3 regions of the Pseudoflavonifractor sp. genome follow, and region 2 is predicted to be linked to each of the others. Evidence: a T-box and tRNA genes for the amino acid it is inferred to sense, from the RefSeq annotation. Region 2 holds a T-box; the other regions hold tRNA genes.
The links. The T-box of region 2 lies ahead of ACOX7T_RS04495 (glycine--tRNA ligase). A T-box ahead of a tRNA ligase gene usually reads a tRNA of that ligase, here a tRNA-Gly.
Positions count from the first base shown of each region.

Region 1 (7,552 bases), on a different contig from region 2:
TATATGGCCGCCGAGGCGCTGGAGCAGGCGGCCAGAGCCATGGGCTGCCCCATCCAGGTGGAGACCAACGGCGCCTCCGGCGCCGCCCGGGTACTCACAGATGAGGAGATCGCCGCCTGCGACGGCATCATCGTGGCTGCTGACCGGGAGGTGGATATGGCCCGGTTTGACGGCCGCCCGGTGCTCCGGGTCCCGGTGTCTGCCGGTATCAGCCGCCCGGCCGCGCTGATTCAGGAGGTGCTGGACGGCAAGGCCCCGATCTACCACCACAAGGAGGCCGTCGTCGCCAGGCCCCGTCCGGCACAGGGCGGAGAAAATCTGTGCCGCACCCTCTACAAGCAGCTGATGAACGGCGTGAGCCATATGCTGCCCTTTGTCATCGCCGGCGGTATCTTTATCGCCATCTCCTTCCTGCTGGACGACCCCTCCCTGGGCTACGAAACCTTTGGAACCAATACCCAGCTGGCCGCCTGGTTCAATACGGTGGGCAACGCCGCCTTCCGTTTCATGCTGCCGGTGCTGTCGGCCTATATCGCCGTGGCCATCGGGGACCGGCCTGCGCTGATGGCCGGTTTTGTGGGCGGCGCCCTGGCCGTCTCCGGCTACACCTTCCCCTTCTTCTCCGCCGAGGCGGTCTCCGCCGGATTCCTGGGCGCCCTGGTGGCCGGCTTTGCCGCCGGATACCTGATGCGCCTGCTTCAGCGTCTTCTGTCCGGCCTGCCCGCCCCCCTGGAGGGGCTCAAGCCCGTGCTCCTCTACCCCCTGGCAGGGCTGCTGCTGACCGGGCTCTTTCTCTGCGCCGTCAACCCTTTTGTGGGGATGCTCAACACCGCCCTGGACAGCGCCCTGGCCTCCATGGACGAGGGCCGCAGAATCGCCCTGGGCGCAGCTGTGGCCGCACTGATGGCCGTGGACATGGGCGGCCCCTTCAACAAGGCCGCCTATGTGTTCGCCACCTCCACCCTGGCCGCCGCCTCACCCGCTGTGGGCTCTGTGGTCATGGCCTGCGCCATGGCGGGCGGCATGGTGCCGCCCCTGGCCGTCGCCCTGTGCTGCACCTTCTTCCCCAGCCGGTTTTACCCGGAGGAGCGCCGGTCCGGCCTGGTTAACTATATTATGGGTCTGTGCTTCATCACCGAGGGGGCCATTCCCTTTGCGGCCTCCGACCCTGTGCGGGTCATTCCCGCCTGCGTCACCGGCTCCGCCCTGGCAGGCGGACTGGCCGCCTTCTTCAACTGTACCCTGCCCGCCCCTCATGGCGGTATCTTTGTCTTCCCTGTTATCCGGAATGTGCCGGGCTACCTCATCGCCCTGGCCGCCGGAGCCCTGGCCGGCATGCTGGTGCTGGCCGTGCTGCGGAAAAAGCGGGTATGAATCCGCTGGAATACATCATTTTTGGAGGTTATCATTATGGTCAGCGAGCAGCTCACTGTTATCAACAAGGCCGGATTCCACATGCGTCCCGCCAATATCTTTGTCCAGGCCATGACCAAGTTCCAGTCCAACATCACCATCGTCTTCAACGGCCGTGAGATTGACGGCAAGAGCATTATGAACGTGATGGCCGCCTGCATGAAGCAGGGCGCCGAGATTGAGATCCGCTGTGAGGGTCCCGACGAGGTGGAGATGCTCCGCACTGCCGCCGATCTGGTGCGCTCCGGTCTGGGCGAGGAGTAAGGCTTCCCCTTTCCGTCCTTGATTCTGCCGCCGGGCGGCACTGGGAGGTTCAGGTTATGAAGTGTGAGGGAATTCCCGCCTCGGGCGGCATCGGCATCGGCACCGCCGTGCTGGTGGCCGAGCCCGACCTGGGGTATGGAGACGTGGTATTCTCCGGCGTGGAGGCGGAAAAGGCCCGGCTGACCGGCGCCGTGGCCGCCTTTATCCGGGAGACCTCCGCCATGGCGGAGGAGCTTCGGACCCGCGTAGGGGACAAGCAGGCGGAGATCCTGTCCGGACAGGCCATGATGATCTCCGACCCCTATATGACCAGCCAGATGAACGCCGCCATTGAAAACGGCGTATGCGCCGAGGCTGCGGCGGACAGTGTGTGCGGCATGTATGTGGAGCTGTTCTCCTCCATGGAGGACGAGCTGATGCGCCAGCGGGCCGGGGACGTGGAGGATCTGCGCCGCCGCCTGCTGTGTATTCTGCTGGGCCGCCCCCGGGTGGAGCTGAGTACCATTCCCTCCGGCTCCGTGCTGGTGGCCCGGGACTTCACCCCCTCCATGACCGCCGGCCTCCGGCGGGAGAATGTGGCCGCCATTGTGACGGAGAGCGGCGGGATCACCTCCCACTCCGCCATTCTGGCGCGCACCATGGCCCTGCCCGCCGTGCTGTCGGTCCCCAATATTACGGATATTCTCTCCGGCGGCGAGACTCTGGTGGTGGACGGCAGCGCCGGAACCGTCCTCGTCAATCCGGACGAGGAGGTCCTCCGGGACTGCCGCGCCCGCCAGGGAGAGGAGATGGCCCGTCAGGCCGATCTGATCCGCTTCCGCGCCCGCCCCACCCACACCGCCGACGGCGAGGCCGTGTCCCTGTGCTGCAACATCGCCAGCCCCAGGGATGTGCCCGGTGTGCTGGAGCACACCGGCGAGGGCGTGGGTCTGTTCCGCACGGAATTTCTCTTCATGAACCGCGCCGCACCTCCCAGCGAGGAGGAGCAGTTCCGCATCTATCAGGACGCCGCCCGGCGGCTGGAGGGCCGGGAGATCATCATCCGTACCCTGGACATCGGCGGAGACAAGGACATCGCCTGTCTGGACACAGCGCCTGAGGAAAACCCCTTCCTGGGCTTCCGCGCCATCCGGTACTGTCTGAGCAAGCCCGACCTCTTCAAAACCCAGCTGTCCGCCATCCTCCGTGCTTCCGCCTACGGCAGCATCCGGATTCTCCTTCCCTTTGTCTCCTGCGTGGATGAGATCCGCTCCGCCCGGGTGCTGCTGGAGGAGACCAAGTCCCGCCTGGCCCAGGAGGGCGTCCCCTTCAACCGGGACATCCCGCTGGGTGTGATGGTGGAGACCCCCGCCGCCGTTTTCCTGGCCGACACCCTGGCCCGTGAGGCCGACTTCTTCTCCATCGGCACCAACGACCTGACCCAGTACACCCTGGCCGCCGACCGGGGCAATAACCAGGTCTCCTACCTCTGCTCCTACTTCCAGCCCGCCCTGCTCCGGGCCGTCCGCATGGCCGCCTCTCAGGCCAAGCGGGCGGGCATCCCCGTGGGCATGTGCGGCGAGTCCGCCGGGGACCCCCTCATGACCCCCCTGCTGCTGGCCTTCGGGCTGGACGAGTTCTCCGTCTCCCCCACCGCCGTGCTGCCCATCCGCCAGGCCATCTCCCGCTGGACCAGGGAGGAGGCCCGCGCCCTGGCCGACCAGGTGATGGGCCTGTCCACCGCCGACGAGGTGTACGCCTGCCTCAAGGCCAACGTCCGCTGAACCACACCGCTGATACAGGAGGTCTCCCCATGCTCTTTGTCTGCTACCCCAAGTGCTCCACCTGCCGCAAGGCCCAGGCCTGGCTGGACAGCCACGGTCTCACCTACACCCTCCGGGACATCAAGGAGGAAAACCCCACCCGAGAGGAGCTGGCTGAGTGGCACGGCCGCAGCGGCCTGCCTCTGCGCAAGCTCTTCAACACCAGCGGCCTGCTCTACAAGTCCCTGGCTCTGAAGGACCGTCTGCCCGGTATGAGCGAGGATGAGCAGCTTGACCTGCTCGCATCCGACGGCATGCTGGTCAAGCGCCCCATCCTGGTGACCGAAACAGCCGTCCTGGTGGGCTTCCGTGAGGCCGACTGGGCCGCCGCCCTGCTCTGATATTGCTCCGCCTGCCGGAAAATTTCCGGCAGGCGGATTTTTTTGTAACCATCTTCACGCCATTGGCGACTATATGGGTGAAAGGACCTTTCAGACGGAAGGAGGCGCTGTCATGGAGGACAGCCGGATTGTGGCGCTGTACTGGGCGAGAAATGAGGACGCCATCGCGGAGACCGACCGGAAATACGGCGGCTACTGCCGCGCCATCGCCATGAACATTCTCTCCGACCATGGGGACGCGGAGGAGTGCGTAAACGACACCTGGCTCCAGACCTGGAACGCCATTCCGCCCCACCGGCCTGCTGTCCTCTCCGCCTTTCTGGGGGCCATCACTCGGCGGCTCAGCCTGGACCGCTGGCGCAGGAACACACGGAAAAAACGGGGCGGCGGCCAGGTGCCCCTGGCCCTGGAGGAGCTGTCCCAGTGCGTCCCGGCCTCCGGCGGACCGGAGGAGGCCGCCCGGCTGTCCGAGCTGACGCACGCCCTGGAGGTCTTTCTGAAGGGACTGTCCAGCCGGGACCGGGACCTGTTCCTCTGCCGGTACTGGTATCTGGCCTCCATCCGGGAGATTGCCCAGGCCTTCCGGCTCCCGGAGAGCCGGGTCAAGGTCATCCTCTTCCGCACACGAAACAAGCTGAAAATCTATCTGGAACAGGAGGGATTTCTTTGACGCCTGATATGCTCTTGGACGCCCTGGGCGGCGTGGACCCCGCCCTGCTCTCCGGCGCCCGGGCCCGGCTCATGCCGGGCGAATCCATACCTGCAAAACGGCGGGGCGGTCTGAGCCTCCGGCTTTTGGCTGCGGCCGCCGCTGCTGCGGTGCTGCTGGGGGCTCTGGCGGCCGCCATGGCAGGCAATGTGGAATTTCGCACCGCTGTCTTTTCCTTCCTCCATCTCTCCGTCCCCGAGCAGGTTCCCCCGGCGGGAGACGCCTCCTCCGGTGCACAGCTGGGGGATGCCGTCCAGGTCCAGTACCTACCCCTGTCTCTGGAGGGCTGGCAGACCGGCGGCACGGCGCTGTGGCAGGCGGAGCGGGACCAGGACGGCACGGTGGATTCCGTCCGCTTTGCCGCCCTGGAAGACGGCACACTCCGGGACATTCCGGCGGAGGTCACACCCTTCCGCTTTGCCGACAGCGGCGGGACTCTGACCGGCCAGGTCTTCTGGTGCGTGAGAAACGGCGGACTGACCGCAGTGGGCGAGGGCTCCCTGCCCGACGGCGGGGGACGCTGGGAGGCCCAGACTATCCCCGGACGGAGTGACGCCGTGGTGCTGCTGCTGCGGGGCGGTCTGCTGAGGGAGTTTGACTTCCGGGCTGTGCTGCTGGATCTCGGCAGCGGGGAGAGCCGCCTGCTGACCGAGCAGCACCCGGCGGACGGCCTGCGCGGCATCACCGGCTTCTCTCTCACCTCCGACCTGCGTCACGCCCTACTGACAGGCCATGTACGGGGCGAGACCGGTCAGCACCCCTATCTGCTGGACCTGGAGCACGGCACGCTGACCGCTCTGGAGGAGACCCTTGGCGCCTCTCTGGACCGGGCGGTCTTTCTGGACAGCGGCATCCTGCTGCTCACCGGCGGCGAAGATACCTGCTCCGCCTGGGTGTGGGACCTGTCCTCCGGAGCGGTGGAGCAGACCGTCAATTCTCTTCCCCGCTATGACAGCGCAGGCAGCCAGGGTGTGCTGGACTTGGGCGGCCGGTACGCCCTGGAGATTGACAGCAACGGCCAGGCAGCCGTCCTGGACTGGAAAACCGGTACCCGATCCGCTCCTATCGAAGGCTTCACCTTTGTGTCCGGCACCCAGTTCCTCCTCTCCCCCAGCGGAGACCGTGCCTGCTGCTTCCTGTCGGGGAAGAAAGACAGCAGTCTGGATGTAACCCAACTGGGGGTTCTGGACTTTGCCGCCGGCCAGCTCGTTCTCTTTGACCGGGTGGGGACGGAGCAAAATCAGGAGCGCTCCCTGGGCTGGCTGGATGACAGCCGGGTGTTTCTCTCCGCCCAAGGAGCTGATTCCGGCCTGTTTCTGTATACGTTCCGTTAATTTTTTATCTTAAATTACAAAAAGGAGGGCTTTCTATGCGGTTTTCCCGTATTGCTTCCCTGCTGATGACATTTCTGCTGGCCCTGACTCTGGCCGCCTGTGCCTCCCCTTCGTCTCCTTCGCCCGCACCCTCCCCCTCTGCGGACAGCGGCATGCTGGAGCGGGGGTCGGCCTGGCTGGCAGACACCTATGGCGAGGACTGCGTGCTCTTACAGAGCACTGCCTACGGGGAACAGCCGGTCCTGCTGGCCGGCAACCGGAATCCCGGCACCGAGGCCTTCGGCTCCCTGGAGGTCTTTGTTCTGGAGGAGGCGGAGGACGGCTTTACGCTGCTGGCCTCCAAGGAGGGAGAGATGGGCATCTCCGCCGGATTCTCCGCTGCGGTGCTGTCCACTGACAGCATGACCGTCCTCTTCGGTGACCTGACCGACAGCATCTTTGACTTTGTCAACGGCCAGCGTCTCCCCGCTGATTTTACCCAGGTCACCATTGTGCTCCGGGACGGCACTGAGCTGGTGCGGGCACTCACCAGCGCGGAGGACTATGTCCTTGCCCTGGAGCCCGGACTGGACATCGCTGACGTGATCTTTGGGGGTGGAGCACTCACTGTGCGCTACTCCGACTTTTTCGGCCAGGACTTGATGGAGGATTCTGCTCCGGACTCCATCGCCTGATTGCCTGACCTCCACGCCTCCGCACTCCCCCTCAAATGACGCGCTGGGGTGCGGAGGAAATTTTTTTATTTTTTTCGGCAAAGGCATTGACAGATAGGGTTGTCCGTGGTAATATATCAAGGCTGACATTCAGTTTGTCGCGTCCCATGCGGGTGTAGTTCAATGGTAGAATCCCAGCCTTCCAAGCTGGTCGCGTGGGTTCGATTCCCATCACCCGCTCCATACGCGCCTGTAGCTCAGGTGGATAGAGCAACTGCCTTCTAAGCAGTGGGTCAGGGGTTCGAGTCCCTTCAGGCGTGCCAGTTTTCCCTTCCATATGGTGGGTGTAGTTCAGTTGGTAGAGCATCGGATTGTGGTTCCGAGTGTCGCGGGTTCGAGTCCCGTCACCCACCCCATATAGTCTCAAGGCGGAAGGCCCGGAGCGTCCGCTCCGGGCCTTCCCTTTTTTGAACCTGCGATACTGGGGTGTAGCCAAGTGGTAAGGCACGGGACTTTGACTCCCGCATTCGCTGGTTCGAGTCCAGCCATCCCAGCCAATTTTATTCGACCTAGTAGCTCAGTTGGTAGAGCAACGCCCTTTTAAGGCGAAGGTCCGGGGTTCGAGTCCCCGCTGGGTCACCAAAGTAGACAAAACCTGCGTATAACTATAGTTATACGCAGGTTTTGCTTTTTCTCGTCAGTTTGCACCAGAAACACCACTGCTGGATTGTTCATTATTCCATAAATACTATTTCAAAACGCAGGTTTGGGCGGAGAGAATTCCGTTTCTAAACCTGCGTATATTATTGTTTTAGTAAAGGAGATATGTAAACATGCGTATTCCTTATGGTTATCAGATGGAAAACAATGCATTTATCATTTGCCAGGAGAAAGCGGAAGTCATCCGTATGATTTTTGACTACTATCTTTCCGGAGCCAGCCTTGGCAAAGTTGCAGACATACTTTCCGAGAAAAGGATTCCTTCCCCTACTGGAAAAGAACGCTGGACAAGAGCGGCCATTGATAAGCTCTTGTC
Region 1 is NZ_JBMNPX010000025.1:20,586-28,137, forward strand. It holds gene ACOX7T_RS13840 (PTS fructose transporter subunit IIABC) at 1-1,374, shown strand, start outside; gene ACOX7T_RS13845 (HPr family phosphocarrier protein) at 1,411-1,677, shown strand; gene ptsP (phosphoenolpyruvate--protein phosphotransferase) at 1,734-3,440, shown strand; gene ACOX7T_RS13855 (arsenate reductase family protein) at 3,470-3,820, shown strand; gene ACOX7T_RS13860 (RNA polymerase sigma factor) at 3,933-4,490, shown strand; gene ACOX7T_RS13865 (hypothetical protein) at 4,487-5,863, shown strand; gene ACOX7T_RS13870 (hypothetical protein) at 5,899-6,537, shown strand; tRNA gene ACOX7T_RS13875 (tRNA-Gly) at 6,686-6,759, shown strand; tRNA gene ACOX7T_RS13880 (tRNA-Arg) at 6,763-6,839, shown strand; tRNA gene ACOX7T_RS13885 (tRNA-His) at 6,857-6,932, shown strand; tRNA gene ACOX7T_RS13890 (tRNA-Gln) at 6,999-7,073, shown strand; tRNA gene ACOX7T_RS13895 (tRNA-Lys) at 7,083-7,158, shown strand; gene ACOX7T_RS13900 (recombinase family protein) at 7,350-7,552, shown strand, end outside.
Region 1: it has a tRNA-Gly gene. The T-box ahead of ACOX7T_RS04495 (glycine--tRNA ligase) is inferred to sense a tRNA for this amino acid. The anticodon was not compared.

Region 2 (7,552 bases):
CACCACATCGCCCACAATGGTGCGGCCCCCCAGGAAGGTGCCGGTACACACCACCGCCGCCTTCACGGCGTACACCGCCCCGGTGGCGGTGACCACAGCGGACACAGCGCCGTTTTCCGTGCGGATTTCCACCACCTCGGCCTGCTTGACCCACAGGTTCTCCTGCATCTCCAGGGTGTGCTTCATCACCTTCTGGTATTCCCGCCGGTCGGCCTGGGCCCGCAGGGACCACACCGCAGGGCCCTTTCCCTTATTAAGGATGCGGTACTGGATGCAGGCGGCGTCGGCGGCACGGCCCATCTCGCCCCCCAGGGCGTCGATTTCCCGCACCAGGTGGCCCTTGCCCGTGCCGCCGATGGCCGGGTTGCAGGGCATATTGCCCACCGCGTCCAGGTTTACGGTGAAGCACACCGTCCGCAGGCCCAGCCGGGCGGCGGCCAGCGCCGCCTCGATGCCCGCATGGCCTGCGCCGATGACCGCGATATCAAAGGTTCCGCCGAAATATTCCATGGTTATGCTCTCTTTTCTCTGTTAATAGGTCTTTATGCCCCCGATTTCAGCACGATAACCGGCAGATGGGGCCGGTTGAACAGCCGGAAGGAGATGCCGCCGTTGCCCAGGCCCCGGGACACCATCAGGGTGCCGCCGCCGTCCAGGGGATAGAGCCCGGCGGTGTGGGTGGGGAAGAGGCGGCTGCGGGTGTTGTCAATGAGCCCGTCGGTAAAGGGCAGCCGGATGAGGCCCCCGTGGACATGGCCGCAGAGGGTCAGGTCAAAGCCGCACTGGTCGTACACCTGATAGTACTCGTTCCGGTGGGCCAGCAGCACCACATAGGGGTCCCCCAGAGCTTCGTGAATCTCGTCAGACAGCTCCTGGGGCGTCTTCTGGTCATAGGGGCCGTTGGGGTCGTCGATGCCCGCCAGCACAATGGAGTCCCCGCCCCGCTCCAGGGTCAGGTACTCGTTGGACAGCACCGTCACGCCGTACTCCTCCAGCAGGCTCTTCACCGTGCCCGCCTCCCGGATGGCCCACTCGTGGTTGCCGGTGACATAGAAGGTGGGGGCGATGGCGGTGAGCCCCCTGGCCAGCGGCTCCAGAATCCCCATCTGGTCTGCGTCGTCAATCACGTCGCCGGTGATGGCGATGAGGTCGGGGTCCAGCTCCGCCGTCTTTTCCAGCAGGATTTCATTGTCCTCCCCGAACTCCTTGCCGTGGAGGTCGGAAATCTGTACGATGCGGTAGCCGTCAAACCCCGCCGGCAGGCGGCCGGAGGTGACGGTGATGGTCTCGGTCTGAATCCGGTTCTGTTGGTCGTAAAAGAACAGTCCCCCCGCCAGGAACACCAGGACCAGAACCAGAAAAATTCGCAGTCCTCTGCGCCTGGGACGGGAATTCCGTTTTGCCATGGGATGCCTCCAGAGTGTAAAAATCGCGCTTTGCGCTTGGATTTCAGGTCTGCGGCCGTGCCGCCTTAACGATACAGTATACCACGCCCGGCTGCCCCCACGCAAGAAAAGTCGCCCGAACCCTGACGCCGAACCCTGACGCCCGGCCGCCCATTCCTTCCGGCCCGAAGGAATCAACACGGTTTTCTTAAGGTTTTCCCTCGTTTTTTAAGGTTTTGCTCTCTATCTCAGCCCTGTCAGGCGGAAAATCTCCCCTTTCCAGGCACTTTGCGGGCAAAAAAGTATTGACGCGGAGGCAAAAAGCGTGTATGATACCGTTTGTAACCAGTTTGTAATCATTTCACTCCGTTCTGTAATTTCCGGCTTTTGCTGTTTTGCAGGCGGATTCTTATTTTGACTTTTTGCTATTTTCAAGGAGGTCTGGCTCCGATGGATGAAATTCTTCACTCCCACGGCCGGCAGACAGCACCCGACGCCATCCCCGCCGAAGAGACGGCGGGTGGCGCCCGGGAGGGCGCCCGTGAACAGGGTCGCCGTCCCCTGCTGGATGCCCTGATTACCGCAGGCCGCAAGGTGGGCTCTGTGCTCCACCGGGCGGATGCCGCCGTGGCGGGGCACAAGGCGGTGGGCCCCCTGGCCTTCCTGCTGGCCGCCGGTGTCATCGGCACCGCCCTGGTGGTGGGTACCGTGTACACCCCCAGCTATGTGGTGTCGGTGGACGGCGTCACTCTGGGCGTGGTCACCGAGCCGGAGGTGTTTGAGGACGCCATGGACCGGGTGGAGGAGCGGGCCTCCGACATTCTGGGCTATGACTATACCCTGGACAGCACCGTCTCCTACGAGTTTGCCCTCACTGAAAAGGACAAGCTGTCCAACGTGGGCGACTTCGAGACCTACCTCTTCGACCAGATCGGCGAGGTGATGAAGAGCTACGTGCTCAAGGTCAACGGCGAGTTTATCGGCGCCGCCGAGGACGAGGCTTCCCTCACCGCTATGCTGGACGCCATCAAGGCCCCCTATGTCAATGAGAACACCACCTCCGCCGACTTTGTGGAGTCTGTGTCCATCACCCGGCAGTACACCCCCTCTGATGTGGAGCAGGACCTGTCCGTCATGCAGGCCCGCCTGACCGAGAACACCAACGGCCAGACCACCTACGAGGTCCAGAGCGGCGACACCTTCATGCAGATCGCCTACGACAACGACATGTCCATGTCCGAGCTGGAGGCGCTCAACCCCGATGTGGACGTGAACAAGATCTATATCGGCCAGATTCTCAACGTCCGTGAGGTCATCCCCTTCCTGTCCGTTGAGACCACCGAGACCGTCACCTACCAGGAGGCCATTGCCAGCCCGGTGGAGGAGGTCCAGGACGACTCCATGTACCAGGGCGAGACCAAGGTGCTGGACCCCGGCAGCGAGGGCCTGGCTGAGATTACCGCCGACGTGACCTACGTCAACGGCAACGAGCGCGAGCGCACCGTCACCAACACCGTCACCCTCACCGAGCCCACCACCAAGGTCATCGCGGTGGGCACCAAGGAGCGGCCCAGCTGGCTGCCCAATGGCTACTTTATCTGGCCCGTGTACGGCAATATCACCTCCTACTTCGGCTACCGCTATATCTTCGGCAGCTACAGCTACCACTCCGGTATCGACATTGCCGCCCCCTACGGCACCGGCATCCAGGCCGCTGACGGCGGCACCGTCATCTGGGCGGGCACCGGCACCGGCAGCAACTGGAGCTACGGCAAGTACGTGATTATCGACCACGGTAACGGCTATCAGACCTACTACGCTCACTGCTCCAGCCTGCTGGTCAGCGTGGGAGACAAGGTCTACCAGGGTCAGACCATCGCCAAGGTGGGTTCCACCGGCCGGTCCACCGGCAACCACTGCCACTTCCAGGTGAAGATCAACGGCACCACCGTCAACCCCCTGTCCTACCTGCCCTGACTGTGAACCAGCAAAGTCCCCTGCACCCCATGGTGCAGGGGACTTTTTTGTCCCTGTACCGGAACAATTTCCCTTTTTCCACGTCGAAAAAAGCAGAAAAAACCTCTTGCTTTTTTCGAACATTTGTTGTATTCTATATTCGAACACAGGTTCCATAATTACAGGAACAGCCCCTGGAAAGCGCAGGATAAAAAGTCCGGTTTATCGGACGAATTGTATGCTATGCTGTATCCATCAAAAGCCGGGAGGGACCGCCATGGAGACCATCTATTACAACCTGGACGCATGCCGTCTGACGGTATACGAAATGGCCAGCGGGGAGGCCGCCCCCGCGCCCAGAGATATGCTCTTCCTCCGCACCCAGCCCCGTACCCCCCAGCGGGAGGGGAAGGTGCTGGACTTTGACGCCTGCCGCCGTGCCCTGACAGGGGAGGAGACCCCCTTTGACCTGCCGGAGGACGCTGGGGAGGAGATTCCGGAGGAGGTTCCCGCCGTGGAACAGCCCCGTCAGCGCCGTCCCCGCCGGCTCCACCTGGCCCTGGACGCCGCCGCGTCCCTGGCGGTGGTGGTCATGGCGGCGGTGGTGGTGAGCCAGTTTCTCCGCCTGTTCTGAGGTCGAAACAGGATTTTTTTGCCCCATTTCCCCCGCCGTCCTTGACGGAACCGGGTTTTGGTGATACAATGTCGGGCAGAAACAGGCTTTGACCGGGAGGAGTACGCGGAGACCCGGACCTGAGAGAGACGCCGGCTGGTGAGAGGCGTCCGAAGGTCCCGCGGAAGGCGCCCGTAAGCCGTGGGGAGGAAATGCCCCGCCGGTCCCCCGCCGTTACCGGGTTCGAGTGCGGAGCGGTCATGCTCCGAATTCAGGTGGCACCACGGAGTTTTCATCCGCCCTGAGCATCCGCTCAGGGCGGTTCTTGTTTTTCCGGCCGCCTTTCCACCGGCAAATCACAGACAGAAGGAGTTTGAGTTTTATAATGAAGAACACCGAAAAGACCATGGAAAAAATCGTGGCCCTGTGCAAGGGCCGGGGCTTCGTCTATCCCGGCAGCGAGATTTACGGCGGCCTGGCCAACTCCTGGGACTACGGCCCTCTGGGCGTGGAGCTGAAGAACAACGTGAAGCGGGCCTGGTGGAAGAAGTTTGTCCAGGAGAACCCCTACAACGTGGGTCTGGACGCCGCCATCCTGATGAATCCCCAGGTGTGGGTGGCCTCCGGCCATGTCTCCACCTTCAACGACCCCCTCATCGACTGCAAGGCCTGCAAGATGCGTCACCGCGCCGACAAGCTCATTGAGGACTACCTCCAGGAGACCGGCCGCACCGACGTGAACGTGGAGGCCATGACCCAGGAGGAGATGGTGGCCTTCATCCGGGACAACAACGTGCCCTGCCCCGGCTGCGGCAAGAGCGACTTCACCGACATCCGCAAGTTCAACCTGATGTTCAAGACCCACCAGGGCGTCACCGAGGACTCCTCCACCGAGGTCTATCTCCGTCCCGAGACCGCCCAGGGTATCTTCGTCAACTTCCAGAACATCCAGCGCACCACCCGCAAGAAGCTGCCCTTCGGCGTGTGCCAGGTGGGCAAGAGCTTCCGCAACGAGATCACCCCCGGCAACTTCATCTTCCGCATCCGTGAGTTCGAGCAGATGGAGCTGGAGTTCTTCTGCCAGCCCGGCACCGATCTGGAGTGGTTCGCCTACTGGCGTCAGTACTGCCACGACTGGCTCACCAACCTGAACATCAAGGACGAGAACCTGCGCCTGCGTGACCACGAGCCCGAGGAGCTGGCCTTCTACTCCAAGGCCACCACTGACTTTGAGTTCATGTTCCCCTTCGGCTGGGGCGAGCTGTGGGGCGTGGCCGACCGCACCGACTACGACCTGAAGCAGCATCAGGAGCACTCCGGCAAGGACATGACCTACTTCGACCAGGAGAAGAACGAGCACTATGTGCCCTACGTCATCGAGCCCTCCCTGGGCGCCGACCGCGTGACCCTGGCCTTCCTGGTGGAGGCCTACGACGAGGAGGTCGTGGACGAGGCCAAGAACGACGTCCGCACCGTCATGCGCTTCCATCCCGCCCTGGCTCCCTTCAAGTGCGCCGTGCTGCCCCTGAGCAAGAAGCTAGGCCCCGCCGCTCAGGAGGTGTACGCCCAGCTGTCCAAGTACTTCATGGTGGACTACGACGAGGCCGGCTCCATCGGCAAGCGCTATCGCCGTCAGGACGAGATCGGCACGCCTCTGTGCATCACCGTGGACTTCCAGACCGTGGGCGACGAGAACACCCCCGCCGACCACTGCGTCACCGTCCGTGACCGCGACACCATGGAGCAGGTGCGTCTGCCCATCGACCAGCTGAAGGCTTATATCGAGGAGAAGATCGCGTTCTAATTTCGGGCATAAGAGAGCTGTCTCCGACGGGGTACTTTTCTCCGGCGAAAAGTACCCAAAAGCCGCCGGGGACACAGGGGCGGAAGGGCCCTTTCAGGGCCAAACGCCCCCGTTTCCCCGGACCCCTTTCGGGGATGCGTCCGGCGGCGGTGGTGTCCAACCAGCCACCGAACCTGAAAGCTGTTGCTTGCCGGTTCGGCTCTTCCGTATCGTTACCCCTCTGCCCGAGCAGCGTTACCCGCCCAGACTTGAAAGTCGCTGCGATTCATCGGCGATCTCAATGCCGCCCCAACTCTCTGCGCCGGTATTTCAGTCTGCGCCCGAACAACTCTGAACAACTCTTTTACCTTCCTCCGGAAAGTCCTTTCCAAGTTCCCAAATGTGACCCGCCGCACCGGCGGCCTGCCGGTGCGGCGGGTTTGTTTTTCCTGCCTTGTAAAAACGGAGTCAAAATTATGAAAAAATTGATGCAAAAGCTGGACCCCATCGCCAAAAATCCTGTGCTCACCCCGGTGCTGTGCGTGCTGATGGGGGTGTGTATTGGGGTGCTGTCCCTGTGGTTTGCCTGCGTGGACAACCGCACCGCCATGTTCATCAGCTACTTTACCCACCCCCTTATCGCCCTGCTCAACATCCTGCCGGTGGTATTCCTGTCCCTGCTGCTCTATTTCCTCATCGGCCGGGCCTGGATTTCCTACCTGGTGACGGCGGCGCTGACCATGGGCCTCACCTTCGCCAGCTTTTACAAGCTCACCTTCCGCAACGACCCCATGATGTTTGAGGACATCCTCCTCATCCGGGAAGCGGGCAACATGGCGGGCAAGTACCAGCTCTTCCTCAACAAGAGCATGGTCATGGCCCTGGTGCTGCTGGTGCTGGGGCTGGTGTTCCTGCTGCTCTGCGCCAGAGCCAAAACCTCCTGGAAGCCCCGTCTGCTCTGCGCCCTGGTGACCATCCTGATGGCCTTCCCCCTGTACGCCCTGTACACCGACGCCAACATCTACAACAACAAGACCCGCAACGAGGACCTCATCTCCCCCTGGTCGGCCACCCAGGTGTACACCTCCAAGGGCTTCCTCTATCCCTTCCTGTACAGCATCCGCTCCGCCTCCGACCCGGCCCCCGAGGACTACGACGCCAAGGCCTGCGAGGAGATTATGTCCGGCTACACCGACGCCGACATCCCCGAGGAGCAGAAGGTGGACATCTTCACCATCCAGCTGGAGGCCTACAACGACTTCACCAAGTTCGGCACACCTGAGCTGAACCCGGAGGTATACCGGGTGTTCCACGAGCTGGAGTCCGAGGGCTACACCGGCAACCTGGTGACCAACATCTTTGCCGGCGGCACCATCGACACCGAGCGGTGCTTCCTCACCGGCTACTCCAGCCTGGGCTCCTTCCGTTCTCCCTCCAACTCCTACGCCTGGTACTTCCGTGACCAGGGCTACTACGCCACCGGCAGCCACTCCTGCTATGCCTGGTTCTACAACCGTGAGAACATCAACGCCAACCTGGGCCTGGAGGACTACAAGTTCGTGGAGAACTACTACGGCGAGCTGACCGGCGGCGGCATCGGGTACGACGACGTGCTCTTCCCCGAGATCATCAACCTCTATGAGGAGCACAAGGCCAATGACGACCGGCCCTATTTCTCCTTCAACGTGACCTACCAGGGCCACGGCCCCTACGACACCGACCGGACCTGGTACGGGGACGGCTGGGTGGTGGACGACGGGTCCTACACCCAGGAGGAGCTGAATCTGATGAACAACTATTTCGGCTCCCTGAAGA
Region 2 is NZ_JBMNPX010000003.1:100,072-107,623, reverse strand. It holds gene mnmG (tRNA uridine-5-carboxymethylaminomethyl(34) synthesis enzyme MnmG) at 1-510, opposite strand, end outside; gene ACOX7T_RS04510 (metallophosphoesterase) at 543-1,406, opposite strand; gene ACOX7T_RS04505 (peptidoglycan DD-metalloendopeptidase family protein) at 1,836-3,362, shown strand; gene ACOX7T_RS04500 (hypothetical protein) at 3,619-3,975, shown strand; T-box leader at 4,055-4,261, shown strand; gene ACOX7T_RS04495 (glycine--tRNA ligase) at 4,340-5,758, shown strand; gene ACOX7T_RS04490 (LTA synthase family protein) at 6,214-7,552, shown strand, end outside.

Region 3 (7,552 bases), on a different contig from region 2:
GGTGAGCTGGTCCTCGCTCCAGTAGTTGCGCACCGCGTCGTAGGGGTCCACGGGCTCGGGAGTGGGTGTGGGCGTGGGGGTAGCGGAAGGCTGGGTCTCACTCTGAGAGGGCTGGGGCGCCTGGGACTGTCCGCCGTCGCCGGTGGATTTACAGGCAGCCAGGGGCAGCATCAGGGCCAGAGCCAGCCCCAACGCGAGAAAGCGGTTGATTTTTGTTCTCATGGAAAGCGTTCCTCCTGCAAGATAGTTCTCTGTGTGTAGTGCCTTGCCAGTGACTACTATCATACGACAAAAAAATCGAAAAGTAGATAACAAAGGGGTTACAATTCCTTAAAATTTTTTCAGGTTTCTGAAGGAGTGCAAAAGATAATGCTTAGACGGAGAAAGCGCAAAAAAAGTTTTAAGCGGCAGAAAAAAGACGAAATTTTTTGAAACAGGCAGGCGGATGGTTTTTCTAGTTGCAAAGCAGGTAACTTTCTGGTAAAATACAGAGGATTGGTTCCTCGCACCTGCCGGCGGCGCAGGAGAATTTCCATAGGAGATGGATAAATGGATAGCAGAGAAAGACTGGAAAAGCAGCGGCTGAAGGCAGAGAAGCAGCGCCAGGAGGACATCGCGCTTACCAAAGTTCTCTACTGGATTGTAGGAGCGGTGGTTCTGGAGTTCCTGCTGCTGATGACGCAGAAATATTATATTGATTTTACGGTGGATGGCTTTGGTATCAGCCTGGCGGTTGGCATTGCCTCTGCGCTGAAGATCATCACCTTCGCGGGCATTATTGCTGGTGCGGCAGTGCTCTTCCTGGCGGTCAGCCAGTGGAAGAAGGGAAAAAAGGGAATCTTCCTGTGGGCTATCGGCGCGTTCCTGGTTATGCTGGGCGTATACAGTGCCATCGTGTGGCAGTTTAACGCCACCGGTGTGGATTTCCTGATTTTTGCCAACGTAGTGTTTGCGGTGCTTGCCTTTGTATACTATATCTACCAGACCGAGTTCTTCGCTGTGGCTGCGGCCTGTGCGGCCGGTGTACTGGGCATCTATATCCGCTTCGCGCTGGGTACTGGTATGCGGACCTATGTGATTATGGCTCTGCTGGTGGTGTTCCTGGCTGCTGTGGCGGCTCTGGCGGCGGCAGCCCAGCGCGGCCAGGGTGTGCTGACTGTGAAGGAGAAGAGCGTCCGGCTCCTGCCCAAGACTGCCAACTATATCCTCATCTACGTCAGCTGTGCGCTGATGGCGCTGGTCCTGATTGCTTCCCTGATTATCGGTACCAGCGTGGGAGAGATGGTCTACTATGCGGTGCCTACGGCGTGGGTGCTGATCATGGCTGTCTACTACACTGTGAAGCTCATGTAAGAAAAGCCCGGCAGCAATGTGCTGCCGGGCTTTTAATTTTTGCAAGTAGAAAAGCGTGGATGGAGAAAGAAGCCCCGGCAGCAACCGTGCTGCCGGGGCTTCTCAGTGTGCTTATTTGTCCGCGTCGATGGGAGCCAGGTATTTGGCGCGGTAGGCGGAAAAGAGCTCGTCAAAGCTCCGGCTGGAGCCGTGATGGAGCTGGTGGAGATAGGCATGGGTATCGGTGAGAACCAGGTCGTTTTTGGGGGCTGTACGGCGGAGAATTTGCAGCGCCACGTTGGAACAGTGGTCGGACACACGCTCCAGATTGATAAGCAGCTCCAGGAACTGAGTACCCTGCTCAATGGTGCAGGCGCCGGTCTTGAAGCGTTCGATGTGACGGCTCTTCAGCTCATCCCGCAGAAGATCCACCACCTCCTCCAGCGGCTCCACCTCAAGGGCAAGCTCTCTGGAGCGGCTGGTGTAGCATTCCAGCGTCTTGTCAAGCGCCTCGCCCACCGCATCGGTGAGGGCGGTGAGCTCGCGCTGGGCCGTGGGAGAGAAAGAGATGCTGCGCTCCCGGAGGACGGAGGCACTCTCGGAGATATTGACGGAGTAATCGCCCATTCGTTCAAAATCGGAGAGGGTGTGGAGCAGCTCGGAGACCTGGGTGCTCTCTGCGGCTGACAGGGAGTGGTCGGACAGGCGGACCAGGTAGTTGTCCAGCGTACCCTCCAGCTTGTCCAGCGTGTTTTCGTTCTCACGCAGCAGCTCTGCCTTCTTGGTGTCATACTGGCTCAGCAGAGACACCGAGATACGGTAGTTGTCCCGGGCCAGCGTACCCATATGTACCACTGCGTCATGGGCCCGATCCAGGGCCACAGCGGGTGTGGCCAGGAAACGCTCATCCAGCATGGTAAAGCCGTTGCTCTCGTCGCCGGGAACTGTGCGCTCCACCAGGCGGACCAGCTGCTTATGGAAGGGGAGGAGGAGCAGGGTACAGCCGATATTGAAGAAGGTGTGGAAGGAGGCGATGTCGCCCATGTTCATGGTGGCCGACCAGAAGGGGAGGCCGCCCGCCGGAGTGAGGGCCAGCTGAGCGCCGTAGATACCTGCCAGGAAGACCAGAGTGCCGATAACATTAAAGTAGAGGTGGAGCATGGCCGTCCGTCTGGCGTTGCGGCTGGCGCCGATGGAGGAGATGAGCGTGGTGATGCAGGTGCCGATATTCTGGCCCATAATGATGGGGAAGGCGATGTTGAAGGTGATGACGCCGGTGGAGGTGAGGGCCTGCAGGATACCCACCGAGGCGGTGGAGCTCTGGAGCAGGGCGGTGACAAGGGCGCCTACCAGGATGCCCAGCAGGGGATTGGAGAAGGCCACGAAGAGGTTGCGGAACTCGGGGACGTCCTGGAGCGGCGCCACAGAGGCGGTCATGGTGTGCATGCTGATAAACAGCAGGCCCAGACCCAGCAGCAGCTGGCCTACAATCCGCTTTTTGCCGCTCTTGATAAACATATAGAGCACAATGCCTACCACTGCCATAATGGGGCCGAAATACTCCGGGCGCATCATGGAGAGAAGCAGATTGTCCGAGGAGATGTCTCCCAGGCGGAGAATCTGGGCTGTAATGGTGGTGCCGATATTGGCGCCCATAATGATACCCACTGTCTGCTCCAGCTTCATAATACCGGAGTTGACAAAGCCCACGCACATGATGGTGGTGGCGGCCGAGCTGTGAACCAGGCCGGTGACAAGGGCGCCGATGAGGACGCTCATGAACAGGTTGTTGGTCAGCCGTTCCAGAATGGATTCCAGCCGTCCGCTGGACAGCTTCTCCAATCCGCTTGTCATGGTGGTCATGCCAAAGAGAAAGGTGGCAATAGCGCCCAGAAGGGAGATTACATCGTAAATACTCACCAGTCTGCCTCCAGATATGATAGGATTATAAATTCAGAACATCGTAAGATAATGGAAGCTCCGTGCCAAGCGGCAGAGGAGCCAATCTATTATAGATTATAAACCTCATTATTTTGTTCGTAAACGATAAAAGTGAAGTTTTTTGCCTCTTTTTTTCGGAAAGAGAGAATATAAGGTGAATAAGGTAATTTTATGAAACTATAAAAGGGAAAATGTCGGAAACTGAAAAATATTTTTCAAACATTTTAAATCAAAAGATGAAAAATATTGGATTTATAAAAAGAAAACGCAACAAAATCGGCACAGAAGTGGGGCGGGCAAAACAGAAGAATAAAAAAGATAAATTTAGGGGTTGACATTTCAGGGGGGCTTTAGTATAATAACCTTCGTCGCGAGCGAGAGATAAACAAAAACGCAAGCGGCCAACAGGGGAGCATAGCTCAGCTGGGAGAGCGCATGCCTTACAAGCATGATGTCACAGGTTCGAGCCCTGTTGTTCCCACCATGGGTCTTGACCCAACGTCAAATGGCGCGGTAGTTCAGTTGGTTAGAACGCCGGCCTGTCACGCCGGAGGTCGAGGGTTCAAGTCCCTTCCGCGTCGCCATTTGCCTCTGTAGCTCAGTTGGTAGAGCAGGGGACTGAAAATCCCCGTGTCGTTGGTTCGATTCCGACCGGAGGCACCAAATCTCTCTGAACTGCATAGAGTGGTTCAGAGAGATAACCCCGCGGGTGTAGCTCATCTGGTAGAGCGCCACCTTGCCAAGGTGGAGGTAGCGAGTTCGAGCCTCGTCACCCGCTCCAGAAACAGAAGATAACAGGAGCAAGTAATTTGCTCCTGTTATCTGTAATCGGCGCCATAGCCAAGTGGTAAGGCAGAGGTCTGCAAAACCTTTACCCCCAGTTCGAGTCTGGGTGGCGCCTCCAAAAAGAAACACCAGCCGACAGGCTGGTGTTTCTTTTTGGATACCTGGGGAATTTGAATGCTCGGGGTCGGCGAAGCCGCCCCCTGCGCCAAGGTTTTGGCCTTCGTCCAAAACGCTTGTACGGCGCAAAAGCGCCGCCCCACCGTGTGGGGCCCCGGTCCGGCTGGCATTTGTCGTGTCGGGATGGCTTGAAGTCCCGACTGCGAAAGCGGTCGGGATTTTTCCTTTTATACTGCTGACAAAGAAACGTGCAAGCTGCGGAGGGAAGCGCAATGGCAAAGCTGATCGAAATCACCAGTCTGGATTTGCCCGAGCTGGAGGTCTTTACCCGGCTGACAGAGGCCCAGCTGCGCAACCGGCTGGAGCCGGAGAAGGGAATCTTCATCGCTGAGAGCCCCAAGGTCATCGCCCGGGCGCTGGAGGCCGGATATCAGCCCCTGTCCCTGCTGATGGAGCGCAAGCACCTGGAGGGCCAGGGCAGGGACATCATGGAGCGCTGCGGAGATATCCCGGTGTACACCGGGGACAACGACCTGCTGGCCGCCCTGACCGGCTATCAGGTGAACCGAGGCATTCTGTGCGCCATGCGCCGCCCCGTGCTGCCCACGGTGGAGGAGCTGTGCGCCGGAGCCCGCCGGGTGGCGGTGCTGGAGGGCATCGTGGACTCCACCAATGTGGGGGCCATCTTCCGCTCCGCTGCGGCGCTGCACATGGACGCCGTGCTGGTCACCCCCACCTGCTGCGACCCCCTGTACCGCCGGGCAGTGCGGGTGAGCATGGGCACTGTGTTCCAGATTCCCTGGACCCGCATCGGCGACAGTCCCGCCGACTGGCCGGAGAAGGGCCTCTCCCGGCTCAACGCCCTGGGCTTCAAGACCGCGGCTATGGCCCTGAGCGACAACTCGGTGTCTATTGACGACCCGGCCCTCATGGCTGAGGACAAGCTGGCCATTGTGCTGGGCACCGAGGGGGACGGCCTGTCCCACACCACCATTGCCCACTGCGACTACACGGTGCGCATCCCCATGTCCCACGGCGTGGACTCGCTGAACGTGGCCGCCGCCAGTGCTGTGGCCTTCTGGCAGCTGAGAGCAAGAGAATAAGAGAATGAAAAAAGAGCGCCCCGGCCGCATCTGCGGCCGGGGCGCTCTTTATATGTATGGATGCTTACTGGTGGATGCCCCGGTTCTGGTCACCGGCGGGGTTGGCGCCGAAGACATAGTCATTGCCGGGGAGGATGGCGTTGAGGATGATGCCGGCCAGGGCGGCGATGGCCAGGCCGGTGAGGGTGATGGAGGTGCCAGCCATCACGAAGGTGATGCCGGAGGAGAAGCCCAGGCCGCACACCAGGATGACAGCGGCGATAATCAGGTTGCGGGACTTGGTGAAGTCCACCTGGTTCTCCACGATGTTGCGCACGCCGATGGCGGAAATCATGCCGTAGAGGATGAAGGAGATGCCGCCGATGATGGAGGCGGGCAGGGAGCCGATGATGTCAGCCACCTTGGGGATGAAGCTGAGGACGATGGCGAAGCAGGCGGCGATGCGGATGACCCGGGGGTCGTACACCTTGGACAGCTCCAGTACGCCGGTGTTCTCGCCGTAGGTGGTGTTGGCGGGACCGCCGAACATGCCGGCCAGAGCGGTGGCGATGCCGTCGCCCACCAGGGTGCGGTGGAGGCCGGGGTCCTCAATGAACCGGGCGCCCACAGTGGCGGAGATGGCGGACATGTCGCCGATGTGCTCCATCATGGTGGCGATGGCGATGGGGGCCATGACCAGGATGGCGGTCAGGTCAAAGCTGGCAAGCTGGAAGGGGGGCAGGCCCAGGATGGAGGCGCTGGCCACCTCGGTGAAGTCCAGAATGGCGCTGCCGTCCGGATTGGTCATACCGCTCATGTGCATGATGAGGGCCACCAGATAGGCGCCCACAACGCCCAGCAGGATGGGGATAATCTTCACCATGCCCTTGCCCCAGATGTTGCACACCACAATGATGGCCAGGGCGATAAGGGCCAGGGGCCAGTTGGTGGAGGCGTTGGAGATGGCACTGGGGGCCAGGGACAGGCCGATGCACACGATGATGGGGCCGGTGACCACGGGAGGCAGGAAGCGCATGACCTTCTTCACGCCGGCCAGCTTGATGATGAGAGCCAGAATCAGGTACAGCAGGCCGGCGATGACGATGCCGCCGCAGGCCCGTGCCAGCTTGTCGGAGGCGGACATGGTGGCGTAGATGCCGGTGTTCAGGCTGCCAACCATCTCAAAGCCGCCCAGGAAGGCGAAGGAGGAGCCCAGGAAGGCGGGGACCTTCAGCTTGGTGCAGAGGTGGAAGAAGAGGGTGCCGATTCCGGCGAAGAACAGGGTGGTCTGGATGCTCAGGGGCAGGCCGTACTGCTTGCTGACAATGATGGGCACCAGAATGGTGGCGCCGAACATGGCGAACATGTGCTGGAGGCCCAGGATGAGCATCTTGGGAATGCCCAGGGTTCGGGCGTCGCGAATGGGTTCTTGTTGATTCATATGGATTCTCCCTTCTTTACATTGCGGACACACACTGCCTGTGAGGGCAAAAAAAAACAATCACTTACGTGATTGTCAGGCAAAAACGGAAAGGAAAGAGCCGCAAAAGCAATTCACACAGAAAAACAGCATCATGACGGTTCCCTCCTTTCAGTATCCGGGATATCATAGCAGAACCGACGGAAAGATGCAAGAGGGAAAAGAGACTTCTGTCGTTTTCTCCCGAATGGGCAAAAAGACAGAAAAAAGGAAGAAAAGGCTTGTGGGTTTAGCGGATTGACTTTTTGGCTCGATTTCGGTAGTATAAGATATGAATTTTTATAAATAGGCCTGAGTTCGGCCTGTGTGTCCCTCAGGTGAAATTGCATCGGGGAGTGAAGCTTCCATGAAAAAGCCCTTCGTGACCCTGGACCAGCTCCAGGAAATGACCAAGACCTATCCCACCCCGTTCCATCTCTACGACGAGAAGGGCATCCGGGAAAACGCCCGGAAGCTGAAGGCGGCCTTTGCCTGGAACCCGGGCTTCAAGGAGTATTTCGCCGTCAAGGCCACGCCCAACCCCACCATTCTGAAGATCCTCCATGAGGAGGGCTGCGGCACCGACTGCTCCTCCCTCACCGAGCTGATGATGTCCGACCGCTGCGGCTTCTCCGGCAGCGAGATCATGTTCTCCTCCAATGACACCCCCGCCGAGGAGTTCGCTCTGGCCGCCAAGCTGGGCGCCACCATCAACCTGGACGACTTCACCCACATCGACTTCCTCAAGGAGACCATCGGCTATATCCCCGAGACCATCTCCTGCCGCTTCAATCCCGGCGGCACCTTCTCCATCGGCGAGTCCAAGGAGGGCTTC
Region 3 is NZ_JBMNPX010000002.1:48,618-56,169, forward strand. It holds gene ACOX7T_RS02720 (polysaccharide deacetylase family protein) at 1-222, opposite strand, end outside; gene ACOX7T_RS02725 (hypothetical protein) at 550-1,353, shown strand; gene ACOX7T_RS02730 (Na/Pi cotransporter family protein) at 1,465-3,252, opposite strand; tRNA gene ACOX7T_RS02735 (tRNA-Val) at 3,682-3,757, shown strand; tRNA gene ACOX7T_RS02740 (tRNA-Asp) at 3,781-3,857, shown strand; tRNA gene ACOX7T_RS02745 (tRNA-Phe) at 3,861-3,936, shown strand; tRNA gene ACOX7T_RS02750 (tRNA-Gly) at 3,979-4,054, shown strand; tRNA gene ACOX7T_RS02755 (tRNA-Cys) at 4,104-4,177, shown strand; gene ACOX7T_RS02760 (TrmH family RNA methyltransferase) at 4,449-5,279, shown strand; gene ACOX7T_RS02765 (uracil-xanthine permease family protein) at 5,344-6,699, opposite strand; gene ACOX7T_RS02770 (diaminopimelate decarboxylase) at 7,085-7,552, shown strand, end outside.
Region 3: it has a tRNA-Gly gene. The T-box ahead of ACOX7T_RS04495 (glycine--tRNA ligase) is inferred to sense a tRNA for this amino acid. The anticodon was not compared.